Regions from separate parts of the Neobacillus sp. B4I6 genome, predicted to be linked through region 2. Evidence: riboswitches for the same ligand, from Rfam matches in the RefSeq annotation. Region 2 holds a riboswitch; each other region holds the start of a gene.

Region 1 (3,222 bases), 2.8 Mb from region 2:
CCTAAATTAATCACATCAAACCCTTGTGAAATATATTCCCCCACTTTTTTAACAAGTGAAGCAAAAAATTGCTTTGGAAGACTAGTTAATAATTCTGATGGTGGAAATTGCTTCATTGTTCTCACCTGCTTAATTTTTTTTAAGAATCATTGTGAAATTCTAGTCACAAATGATATAACTTTTATAACGGCTTGTAAAGAAAAAATTCCGAAATTTCAAACGAGGTGAAGATTCGTGAAATTAAAAATTTCATGTCTGCAAATGGATATCGTCTTCGGTGATCCCAATAAAAACTACCAAACTGCGGAAAGACTCATTGAAAATGCACTGACTGAACAACCCGATATCATTGTCCTTCCGGAACTATGGACAACGGGATATGACTTGACCCGCCTGAATGAAATTGCAGACCCAAAAGCAGTACAAACGATTGAATTTCTGAGAAATGCAGCACAACAAAATCAGGTTCATTTCGTTGGCGGCTCAGTTGCGAACCGTGAAGAAACAGGAGTAAAAAATACTCTCCTCATCATCAATAAAGATGGCACGCTGGTGCACAAGTATAGTAAACTACATCTTTTTAAACTCATGAATGAGCATGTTTTCTTAGAGCCTGGTGCCGAGAAGGGACTTTTCCAACTTGATAATCACCAGTTTGCTGGGTCGATCTGTTATGATATCCGGTTTCCAGAGTGGATACGCGCTCACACATCAGAAGGTGCAGAAGCACTGTTTGTTGTGGCCGAATGGCCTGCACCCAGATTGTCCCACTGGAGGGCCCTTTTAATTGCCAGAGCAATTGAAAATCAATGTTATGTAATTGCCTGTAACCGTTCTGGAAATGACCCAAATAACCAGTTTGCTGGTCACTCGATTATTATTGACCCGTGGGGTGAGGTCATTGCTGAGGCTGGAATGAAGGAAGAAATCCTATCGGCTGAAATTGAGATGGACTTAGTCAAGGAGGTCCGTAAGCAAATTCCTATTTTCACGGATAGAAAACCAGAATTCTATAAATAATAATTTTCAAAAAATATTGACACTTTCTCTTTGTTACTGATATGATTTTTACCAGTTAAATAGATTTTCTCTTATCATGAGCTGGCTGAGGGATTTGGCCCTTTGAAGCCCAGCAACCGACCGGAAACCCATTGAAATGGGGCGCTTTTTGCGCTGGGGATCCCCCCTTTAAGGCACGGTGCTAATTCCAACAGAAGGATTATCTTTCTGAGAGATAAGAGGTGCGACAGACAATATTGTCTATCAGCCTCTTTCAGATGAGAAAGAGGCTTTTTTAGTGCCTGCGTGCATAATTAAGCCTCCCAAAAACGAGGAGGAACCATAATGAGTCTACTAAAACAAAAAACATACCAGCCTTTAACAAACGAGAGTGCAGTTGAACTGGCACTTGAATTGAAAATTTTTGACCAGCATGCAAAACTTTCCTGCAAGGAGATTGGCGATGGGAATCTCAATCTAGTCTTTCATATTGTTGATGAATTGGAAGGAAAAAGTGTTATTATCAAACAAGCTCTCCCTTATGCAAAGGTAGTTGGCGAAAGCTGGCCATTAACTTTGAAAAGAGCAAAGATTGAAGCGGATGCCTTAAAAATTTTCGGACAGATTGCTCCAGATTATGTGCCCCAAGTTTTTTTCACAGATGATGTCCTAGCTGTAACCGTAATGGAGGACCTTTCCCATCTTTCAATCGCAAGAACTGGCTTTATCAAAGGAGAAACCTATCCATTAATTTCAAAGCATCTAGGTGAATATCTTGCAAAAACATTATTTTATACTTCTGATTACGGATTAACCCCTTCCGTAAAAAAGGAATATGTACAACAGTTTATCAATCCCGAGCTTTGCAAAATAACTGAAGATTTAATCTTCACAGATCCTTTTATTGATGCAGAAACCAACGATTTCGAGGAAGGACTGCGTCCTGTCGTCGAAGAGCTTTGGCAGGATGATGAACTAAAGTTCCATGTAAATATTTTGAAGAAACGCTTTTTAACAGAGGCTGAAGTTCTCCTCCATGGTGATCTTCATACCGGAAGTGTTTTTGCCGATAATTATGAAACAAAAGTAATCGATCCCGAATTTTCTTTCTACGGACCAGCTGGATTTGATATCGGCCAAGTAATTGCAAATCTTCTCTTCCAGGTAATAGCAAATGTTGAAGAACGTGATCTTTTCCTCAATCATATTGAAACGGTATGGAGTGTATTTGAGGATCAATTTACACTATTATGGAATACGGAGAATAAAGACGATTACGCTAAATCCTCTACCTTTCTAAACTATAATTTAACTAAGTTTTTTGAGGACTCGATCGGCTTTGCCGGCTGCGAATTAATCAGAAGAACAATTGGTCTTGCTCATGTTGCTGATTTAGATGGGATCGAGGAGGATCAAACTAGAATTACTGCAAAGCAGAAAACACTAGAACTCGGTACAATCCTAATTAAACAACGAAAAGAAATAAAGAACCGTTTTTCTTTCATAACGACTGTAAAAGAAGCATTATAATAGGAAAAGCAATCCGAACTTTCGGATTGCTTTTCTAGTCAAGTTTTGCCCACATTTCTTCTGGATTTAGTTCATAAATACCATTTTCACGGAACATGTAATGATTTATGATAAACTCTCTGCGAATTGTTGCATAATCATCATGGAATTGTTTTATATACTCGTTTAATTGTTTTTCTTCATACTTTTCACCTATTTTTAACCCACGTACCATGTGTTCGAACACGATTAATTTCTTCTTCCTTTGGGCAGGAATATTATTTAGCTTCCCATTTTTCATAAAGAAGTTCTCGATAATTTTTTGTCTCTCGATACTTGACTCGACCATTTCATCCAACTCCTTCCCCTTTTTTTCTAACAGCTCTGTAAACACCTTTGCCTGCTGGTTAATCAACGATTCATTTAAGTAAAAGTAAATCGTATTCTTCACTCTTCTGTCATATACCACATGGATATCTCGTAATTTCTTTAAATGGTGGGTAATCGTAGGTGCGGACAAGCCAAGCTTACCCGCTATTGCCTGCCCATGGAGTGGACCTTTTGCTAATATAGCAACGATTCTAATCCGTGTAGGATCCCCCATCGTTTTATAAAACGCAACAACACGGTCTAATTGTATCAATGCACTACCTCCTCTTCATTCTAATTTGATACACATCTAATTAGATGTATATCAAATTTATATAACCCTGT
Region 2 (3,222 bases):
TATCATGGATAAAAAGGGGTGTCAATGAAAATAACTTCATATTCGGAAAAATAAGTTTTGGTAACTTTTATGCATTTACCTTTAATGAGATTACACCAGTAGCAGCCAAAATAGCTGATTCGAGATCTTCGATTAAATCCTCAACATTCTCGATACCGATTGAAAGGCGAATCAAATCCTCTGTTACACCTGCAGCTTTCAGGCCATCAGCATCTAATTGCTGATGGGTGGTGCTTGCTGGGTGAATAATTAAACTTTTTGCATCGCCAACGTTTGCCACATGCGCCCATAGAGTAATCGAATCGATTAATTTGGCTCCTGCTTCTTTACCGCCTTTAATCCCGAAGACAACCATGGAACCTGCACCTTTTGGCAAGTACTTTTTGGCTAATTCATAATCTGGGTGGGATGGGTGTCCTGGATAAGATACCCATTCCACAGCAGGGTGATTGGTTAGATATTCCACCACTTCTTTTGTATTAGCCACATGCTCCTTCATTCGAACATGCAGTGTTTCAAGTCCAAGGATAAACTGGAAGGAATTTTGCGGACTTAACGCCGGTCCTAAGTCCCGCAGCAATTGGACACGGGCTTTGATAATATAGGCGATCTCACCTAGGGCTTCTGCATAAACCAGGTCATGGTAGCTGGCATCTGGCGTTGTAAAACCAGGGAATCGCGGCGAATTCCAATCGAACTTCCCACCATCGACAATAACTCCACCAGTAGTTGTTCCATTTCCTAAAAGCCATTTGGTGGCAGAATGAATCACAATATCGGCACCATATTCAATTGGCCGGCACAGATATGGAGTGGCAAAGGTGTTATCAATAATTAATGGAACACCTGCTGCATGGGCAATATCGGCGACTTTTTCAATATCAAGTACACGAAGGCTTGGGTTACCAATCGTTTCAGCGAAAACAGCCTTTGTTTTGTCGGTAATAGCCGCACGGAAGTTTTCCGGATTTTCAGGGTCAACAAATTTCACTTTAATCCCGTATTTTGGAAGCGTCACTGCAAAAAGATTATATGTTCCGCCATAGAGATTTGATGCCGATACGATTTCATCGCCAGCTTCAGCAATATTTAAAATGGCGAGGGTAATCGCTGCCATACCGCTAGCAACTGCTAGGGCACCAACGCCGCCTTCCAATAATGCTACTCTTTCTTCAAAAACGGTAGTAGTAGGGTTGTGAATGCGTGTGTATATGTACCCAGGTTCCGCTAAGCTAAATAGGTTTGCCGCATGCTCTGTATTCTTAAATTGATAGGCGTTGTTTTGATAAATCGGAACGGCTCGAGCCCCCGTTACCGGATCCGGAGACAATCCACCATGAACACTCAATGTTTCAAAACGATACTTCTTTTGATTTTCACCCATACTACTTCCTCCTTTTTTGCAATTCAACAAACAAAACCCCCGCTTCATAGAAGAGGGGGGACTCTCTCCTCATCTCTCAGAGCATCTCCGCTCTGCTGGATTTAGCACCGTGTGATTGTGTTATAAACCGGTTGCTGGGCTTCAAAGGGCCAGTCCCTCCGCCACTCTCGATAAGAATGTTTATTGAATTGTCTTTATTATTTGATTATTCACCTAAAACTTTACAGTAAGTTTAATTCCGAGTCAATAGCTCTGATTAGAAATTTGTTATTTTTGGTAAATTTTCCTGTGCCTTTGTCAAATAGAAGACAGATTCTAGTAATAATGTGCTGCGAATTGGAGCGGAAATACGTAATTGGCCGTTATGTTCAAGGGCCCTTAACCGTTCCTTCCCTTCAAGTAGTTGTTTCATTGCCTTAAGGTCACCGCGGATTTCGGATATCGTTCGTGTCACTTCGCTATCATGAAGTATGAAAATTTCTCCATTCTTTATGATAATCTGAATGGCTTTTTGTTCACAAACCAAATTCACTCGCAAATCGATATGTTCTAGTAACGGCAGAACATGCCTTTGCTGTTTGATTGCTAATTGAAAGTTTTTCAGCATCTCTATCATAATCCACCACTCCGGTCTGCTCTCTTATATTAAATATACAGGAACGGGGCATGAAATCCTCTTTAAAGTGGTCGACAATTATCAACCTTTTGGAGGGGATTTACGGAGATTTCCTGAGAAATATGTCGGATGGAGAGAATTTTTTGAAAAGTGTTGAAAATTATTCAAACATTACTGCTGATTAAAGGGCAGCATTTTGTAAAATGAAGTTAGATTCGATATCGAAAGGATGTGGATTATGAGTTTTAAAGACCGTAATGAATCAGATGAAATTAAAATTTTAAGATTTCTAAACTCGCGAATGAAATTAGCTGAAAAGGATAAAATTCGCTTTCATAACCTTGTGAAAGGATTTGAAGGTGACCGATTCTATGCTCTACCCAAAAAGGAATACAAAAATCCCCTGCATCAACTACAACGAAGTGAATCCCTACTCCGCCAGCTGTTAGAAAGCCTTGGGTATCGAATCCCTATTGAGGCTTATGTAGTTTTTATCAACCCCCATTTACTTGTTATAAAGTCCCACTTAATGAACAGACCATGTTGCGGACTGTTCCCTCTCTTCTCGGGTAGGATTTTACTTAAGAGGCTTGAGTACACCTAAAAAGCAGATGCAAGCGCGCATCTGCTTAGGATAAATGCTGTTTTATTTTTTCAAGCAAAAATGGAACTGATTGAAAAGCGTAGAGGGTTTCTTTTATCTTGCCGGCTTCAACAAATAATAGGCAAGGGACACTTTCAATTGCTAAATCCCTAGCAAGGTCTGGGTAGAAATTTAAATTCATTTTTCCCATATCTAACTCTACTAGTTGCTCAATGACCTGCAGCATTTTTGAAGCTACCTGACAGGTACCGCACATGGGTGTATAAAAATAGACTAACCCGGTCGCCTTTTTTTCAAGAAAGGCAGATAAATCTGTTCGATTCCATTCGTTCATATATCTTTTAACCCATTTCTAAAAATTCAGTATGAACATCGATATTCGCCCCTATTAGAACGGTTGCCAAATGGTGCACTGGCGCAGTTGCCACCTCACGATACATCCGATCAATATACAAATGTTCCGCTTGGGGAAATTCTCGTTTTAACTGTTTGCGAAGCTTTTCACCTGAGGAGTCGGCATCCACAAGAATATAGACATCCTTATCCTCAAGAAATTCAATTAGTTCATCTAATTTTGTGATACTGATTGTACCATTGGTACAAATAATCTCTACTGGT
Region 3 (3,222 bases), 2.4 Mb from region 2:
TTGATTTCCGCGGAAGGCACGCAGGCTCCCCGGACCGCCCGTGGAAAGCGAAGTGCCTAGAGCGGAAATCAACAGGCCCATTAGCAGGTACAATGAATAATTAAATGCTGAGAATAAAAAATTGCCGATAAAAATACCCTTTCTCGACAAACTGAGAGCACCAAAGTGCTCTTCTATCACGGGAATAATGGCTTTTTAGAGGACAGCTAAAGTTACTTCTTTATTCTTAATTTCTGTATCATACTCCCCAATAATTTGAAAGTAGCACGTTGCCTTTTTCAGATTAATTAACTTTTCAATTTCTTCCTTGGTTGCCTTGATAATTGCTATCTTATCAGAAGCTTGGGCCACCCATGTAATCAAAGGGTTATTATAATTCTTTGAGAGGCCTTGAATTAACCATAATTCTTTTTCGTTCCCTTTTTTCTCTCCATCACATGCTGCTGTTGTTTTTGTGATACTCTTATTTGACGACCGATTTTGACAGACATAGACCAAATCTTCAATAACAGCACTTGCAGTAGGATACATCCCAGCTCCTGGTCCTTGCAAAGTAATACTACCAACAATATCAGAGTGAATATTTACCGCATTTTCTACGCCTTCAATAGAATAAAAAGGATGAGATTTCCCAACAAGGACTGGTTTAACCTCTGCGTTAATTTGACTACCTGTCTTACTAATGCTAGCAATATGCTTAAACCTTAATCCCATCTTTTCTGCTGTTTCAATTAACTCTCTTGAAATCGAGGTAATGCCCGCACGCTCGACATTCTTCCAATTGGGTTGTTCTCCAAAAGCAATTCTGCTGAGAATCATTGTTTTATAAAAAGCATCAAATCCCTCCACATCGTTGGTTGGATCCGCTTCAGCATACCCCTTCTCTTGCGCTAAAATGAGGGCATCAGCAAATGACTGCTTCTTTTCGCGCATTTCCGTTAGGATAAAATTCGATGTCCCATTAAGAATTCCTTGGATGTGACGAACTCGGTTAACATTTAATAACTGCCTTAAGGTTTGAATAATCGGAATACCACCCGCAACTGTTGCTTCATAACCCACCGAAACATTATAATTCTCAGCTAACTCGAGCAGCTCATTCCCATGGTGTGCAAACATTTCTTTATTCGCTGTGATTATGTGGCAACCACTTTGTATAGCTTGGTTTAAAAAAGTAAAGGGTTGTTCTTTGTCGACGATTGCTTCGACAACAACATCAAGTTGAGGTAGATTAAGAATTTCGGCAAAATCTGTAGTTATTAAAACATCTTCTCTTATGTCTCTGGTTTTTTGCTTATTTTTTATTAGTACTGCAGCCACTTCTACTTTTCTCCCTAAAACACTAGTAAGTTCCTCCGCGTGGGATTGTATTGTTCTATAAACACCTTCCCCAACTGTACCAAAGCCTAGAATTGCCACTTTAATGACAGACATGCTCTCCACCCCTTAAATAATATTAGACATGACTAATAGGTTGTTTTTTATCTCATATAAATAAGAAAAAACCCTCTTCATAAGAAGAGGGTAGATTTCCTCCTCTTATCTGTCAGGTTAAAAATAACCTGCAGGAATTAGCACCTTTTCAAGAATTACCTTGATGGTTGCCGGGCTTCATCGGGCCTAGTCCCTCCGCCGCTCTGGATAAGAGTTTTATTTAGTTAGTTTTTCATTAAATTTCAAAGTTATAAAGAGAATTCTAGTTGATTCCAAGGTAGTTGTCAATATTATTTGAAATTTCTTTTTATTAAAGTGGTAATAGGGAGACAAATTCCTTTTTCCCCAGTCGATCTATCATTTTGAGCCATTCCTTCGGCTTATTTGAAAGAATTGAATAGTATGTCGTCAGAAAATCCTTTACCAGGTTTGCTGGTAGTGAATTAAGTCCTTCATCTTGAATTGGCATGAAACATAAATCTAGACCTGCTACAGCTTCCCCATTGTTTTTCCAGGAAGGATGAACATATGAAAAATCAATGCGTTTATAACCCATATGGGATAGAACTTCACGTCGGACATATGGATCCATAACCTTTACTCCACCAAATTCGTGATGTTCAACCCGGTACGGATCGTATATTTCTGCAAACATCCCGAATAGCTCGTTACCATTTTCTTTAGCTAATTGTTGTAAATCCGTTAAACGGTTTTGCGCTAAAAAACGGCCAAGGCTTAAGCCTGGTTTACTGATGATTGTAAAATCTGTCATAGCAATATTCCAATCCGGATAATAACGATATTCAGTTGCTCCTGTGACTTCGTCTCCATCGACAGCAACAAACACGCGAATACTCGGATCTTCTAATGGCTCTTTCCATAGCTCAAATTCTAATACTTCTTCTGCAGGAAAAATTTCTCCCATTAAGTTATGAAGCTTTTTAAAATTAGGGTCTTCTATACTGGTTATTCTAATATATTCCATTATGATACATTCCTCTCACTCATCTAAAAGGGTTTTTCCATTCCATTAATGCAGCATAATTGCAGGATTCTTCATCCTCGAGATAATTTTCAATAATCCCTATTGGCACACGACCACAATGCAGCAAGAAAGTGATAACAGGATCTTGAACTTCCCCTTTAATAGTTGCATCTAAATATTGTCCTGGTGTCATGATATCAGCTTTTTTATGATATCCTGGCATTCTGCCCCCGCCAAGTAATCGATATAACTCTTTTTCTATCACAACATGGTACATAGACTGCATCATCAATTTACCAAGCCCTAGTTTGCGGTACTTCGGACGAACACTAATATCAACAATATACAAGGTATTCCCATTTGGATTATTGTTCCGTATATATCCATGGTCAGTGATTTCTTCCCACGAATGGTTTTTATCGCTAGGATCAAAGTCGATAGTTAAGCCGGTAATTGACCCAGCTAATTCACCATCTACTTCAACACACAATGCACCTTCTGGAAACATTTTCACATGGTTTGTTAATTGCTCTTTATTCCACCATAATTCTGAAGGAAAAGGAGGTGGGAAGCACTCGGATTGAATCTTGATAAGATCGTCAAAATCCACTTTTGAATAATTGCGAATGATAACTGGCACAGGCCTCTCTTGGTCATAGACGTAAAATTCACTTCGATACATTCTATACCCACCCTTTCAGTTTATTTTTCCCAATCTGTGTAAAGATCCGTTCTTCGATCACGCCAGGTTGTAACGGAACCACGTTCTCTTACTTCATATAACAAGTTTAAATCTAGGTCAG
Region 4 (3,222 bases), 2.2 Mb from region 2:
TGTCAGAGATGAAAATGTGTGGATGCTGTTTGGCACGCTCCCATTTTATGCGTGCAGCAGTGAACAGGAGGATTTAACTCTCCTTCAAAGCTTGTATAAAAGTAAAAATGTCACCGTCAGAAATGACCCTGATGGACGTTCGCGACTGAATGTAAATATTTTTAACGGAGATATTATTGTTACTGATTTCGGTGATACACCATCCCTAGGAAATATCAAGACTACAAATCTGTTACATGCATATGAAACCTGGCAGTCGTCAGCCTTGGCAAAAGAATTAAGCTGTCATTGCCCGGCGGTTAAATGCCTTGGACCCAATATATTAGTTAAGAACAGTTATTATCAAGAAATGGACTTTACTAAGCGAAAAAACAGAATAAAGTAATAAAGCAAAAGCACTTTAAATCATTTAATTTAAAGTGCTTTTCTACTTATTCCTTGCCCAATCTTAAAGTTATTAAATCGAGTGTTTTACAAGCTTTGGATGACGGTGCATTGAAACAAATAAAATAAATCCGCTAATAATTAATAATGAACTTGTGCTGATAAAAACGGCAGAAAAGCCATAGTAACCAGATATAAATCCACCCAGCATCGGGCCGACAATATTCCCAAGGAAACGCAAGCTGGTATTATAGCCTAATACTTCACCTTGCATCGCAATCGGTGCTTCTTGGCGGATATAGGCAATCCGTACAGGAATAATTCCGCCAATCGTGACACCCAGGGCAAAGCGGATGATAACGAGTTGCCAAAAGCTAGAAACTGCGGCTCCAGGCAAGTAGACAATCCCCGCTAGAAAAAGAAGAATAACTAATATTTTAATATACCCATACTTATCAGCTATTTTTCCCCAATTCCTCGACATCAATAAATTCCCCAGTCCCGCAGCGGAAAAAGCAATCCCAGAATAAAAGGCAACATTAGTTGTGCCATGCAGATCGCTAACAAATAAGGACAAAATTGGTTGAATGCTAAAGTGAGCAATCTGAACAAGGGCTGAAATTAGCAGGACTGTTAATAACACAGGGTTACGAATAATGTGTTTAAAAACTTCCTTGCTCGAGTAATGTGTTTTTGCCCCTTTAGACACGGGTATCAAGAATTCCTTTGTGGTAATCACTAACAATGCAGAGATAAAAATCGAAATGGACGTCCATTTAAAGGTAGTAGAATAGCCAAGAGAATCAGCTAAAACACCGCCCAGCATCGGTCCTAACAAAGAACCTGTAATACTACCTGTTTGCAATGTACCAAGAACGCGCCCCGCAATCCCCTTTGGTGTTTGCGTAGAGATAAAAGCTTGTGACATCGGGATGAAGCCAGAAAAGAAACCCATGAAAAAGCGCAGCAACAGTAACTGCCAGACAGAATGGACATAGCCCATTAGAAAAATAGATAAGCCCATCCCTAATCCGGAAATGATAAGGATTTTTTTTCTCCCATAACGGTCGCCAATTCTCCCCCCAAATCGGTGAGAAGAGGAAGGCAGAAACAAATGTAATCCCAAATGTGATTCCTGACCAATGCTGGACATATTTTTCCGAAAAGTCACCAAACGTCTCAATGTACAACGAAATAAACGGCATAACCATTGTCATACTTCCGGCTACAAAGAAGTTCGCAAACCACATGATCATTAAATTACGCTTTGCACTTCTTTCCTGATCCATTATTAATAACACTTCTTTCTAAATGTATTTCGATTAACTAAATATTATCATACAGAAATTTCTGATAATTTTAAAGGGATATCCCTTTTATATAAAATAGGAAATTACGTTTACTACTATTCAAAGGTTTTGGCGGATTGGGAATAATACCTTTATTAGAAATATTCAAAACACTATTGACAACTTGTTAATAGGAGACTAAAATCTAATTTATTACTTTAAATGAATAATACGTTCTCTTATCAAGAGTGGCAGAGGGACTGGCCCGATGACGCCCAGCAACCGTTCCGTTTGGAATTGGTGCTAAATCCTGCAAAACAATTTATTGTTTTGAAAGATAAGAGAGGAGTAGTCCCTTAATTTGTGATGAAACCTCTCTTTTCTGGAGAGGTTTTTTATTTTTATATAAAAACAAACCTTTCCAATCGGAGTAATGGAGTATTGATAAGAATCTAAAAGGGGGAGCTTTAATCATGAAAAGAAATATCTTTAAAAGTACACTCGTATCAGCGTTAGCAGCAACACTCTTACTCACAGGCTGTGCTTCTGAGGGAGAAAAAAAACAAGCAAGCGCTCATAAAAAGGTTTCACTTGAAGGTGTATCTGAAAAGTTTACAAGTGGTGATCCGTTAAAAATCAAGGTTATCCGTAAAATTGGCGGTGATGATCATACTGCCCAATTCTTAGCAGGTGCAAAAGAAGAGGGAGAAGCCTTAGGTTTTCAAGTGGACGTGTTTACCGCAAATGGTGATACAGCTAAGTTCCATGATGCTATTAATCAGGCATTAGACCAGGATTATGATGGATTTATCATTTCTCATGGTGACGATGATGCGACTGTTAATGATGTAAAAAAGATAGTTGAAAAAGGAAAAAGTGTAGTTACATTTGACTCCAATCCAAATATTGCGAAGGTTGATGGAGTAACGCTTACTTCACAGGATGATGAAGCCTTAGCAACTTTAGCCCTTGATCAACTCGTAAAGAATACAAAGGGTAAAGCAAATATTGCCTACCTATGGGTCGACGGTTTCCCTGCAATGGTTAGACGTAATAAGGTTTATCAAGAAGTCCTTTCAAAAAATCCTCAAATTAAAGAAGTGGAACGCTTTGGTGTGGCTGCGGCAGATACAAGTGTACAAACACAAAACGCAGTTGCAGCCATGTTAAATAAATATCCAAAAGGCAAACTGGATGCCATATTTGCTACTTGGGATGCTTTTGCAATCGGTGCAGCACGAGCTTTGAAAGAAGCGGGACGTGAAGAAGTGAAGATTTATGGAATCGATGTTTCCAATGCGGATCTGCAAGAAATTCAAAGAAAAGGCAGCGCTTGGAAATACACAGCAGCTGTCGATCCGAAACTTATCGGTGCTGTTGATATGAGAATACTTGCGAAAAAGCTTGCAGGTGAAGAAACACCACAGACCTTTGATTTAGATGCTTCACTTGTTTCACAAGAAAATCTTCTCAAAGCAAAAGAGCCTGTAAACATGGTTAATCTGGCAAAAATTATCCCAGGCTGGGGTCAATCGACTGCATTTGAGGA

Evidence for each region. Region 2 has a riboswitch for S-adenosylmethionine ahead of QF028_RS32860 (O-acetylhomoserine aminocarboxypropyltransferase/cysteine synthase family protein). Riboswitches for the same ligand answer to the same signal wherever they lie in the genome.
Region 1: it holds a riboswitch for S-adenosylmethionine, as region 2 does, so the genes downstream of both, mtnK (S-methyl-5-thioribose kinase) here and QF028_RS32860 (O-acetylhomoserine aminocarboxypropyltransferase/cysteine synthase family protein) in region 2, are expected to answer to the same signal.
Region 3: it holds a riboswitch for S-adenosylmethionine, as region 2 does, so the genes downstream of both, QF028_RS21370 (homoserine dehydrogenase) here and QF028_RS32860 (O-acetylhomoserine aminocarboxypropyltransferase/cysteine synthase family protein) in region 2, are expected to answer to the same signal.
Region 4: it holds a riboswitch for S-adenosylmethionine, as region 2 does, so the genes downstream of both, QF028_RS22345 (sugar ABC transporter substrate-binding protein) here and QF028_RS32860 (O-acetylhomoserine aminocarboxypropyltransferase/cysteine synthase family protein) in region 2, are expected to answer to the same signal.

Annotation. Positions count from the first base shown of each region.
Region 1 is NZ_JBNPWB010000002.1:3,419,321-3,422,542, forward strand. Features, by position in the region: gene QF028_RS18985 (pyridoxal phosphate-dependent aminotransferase) at 1-116, opposite strand, end outside; gene QF028_RS18990 (carbon-nitrogen family hydrolase) at 235-1,020, shown strand; SAM riboswitch class I at 1,089-1,241, shown strand; gene mtnK (S-methyl-5-thioribose kinase) at 1,345-2,529, shown strand; gene QF028_RS19000 (metalloregulator ArsR/SmtB family transcription factor) at 2,564-3,148, opposite strand.
Region 2 is NZ_JBNPWB010000002.1:6,231,505-6,234,726, reverse strand. Features, by position in the region: gene QF028_RS32860 (O-acetylhomoserine aminocarboxypropyltransferase/cysteine synthase family protein) at 68-1,384, opposite strand; SAM riboswitch class I at 1,451-1,561, opposite strand; gene QF028_RS32855 (SCP2 sterol-binding domain-containing protein) at 1,641-2,000, opposite strand; gene QF028_RS32850 (nuclease-related domain-containing protein) at 2,230-2,604, shown strand; gene QF028_RS32845 (thioredoxin family protein) at 2,630-2,938, opposite strand; gene QF028_RS32840 (toprim domain-containing protein) at 2,946-3,222, opposite strand, start outside.
Region 3 is NZ_JBNPWB010000002.1:3,876,082-3,879,303, forward strand. Features, by position in the region: gene QF028_RS21370 (homoserine dehydrogenase) at 196-1,434, opposite strand; SAM riboswitch class I at 1,537-1,648, opposite strand; gene QF028_RS21375 (GNAT family N-acetyltransferase) at 1,745-2,419, opposite strand; gene QF028_RS21380 (GNAT family N-acetyltransferase) at 2,439-3,101, opposite strand; gene QF028_RS21385 (carbon-nitrogen hydrolase family protein) at 3,122-3,222, opposite strand, start outside.
Region 4 is NZ_JBNPWB010000002.1:4,052,595-4,055,816, reverse strand. Features, by position in the region: gene yfkAB (radical SAM/CxCxxxxC motif protein YfkAB) at 1-385, shown strand, start outside; partial or broken gene QF028_RS22350 (MFS transporter) at 458-1,673, opposite strand; SAM riboswitch class I at 1,910-2,017, shown strand; gene QF028_RS22345 (sugar ABC transporter substrate-binding protein) at 2,147-3,222, shown strand, end outside.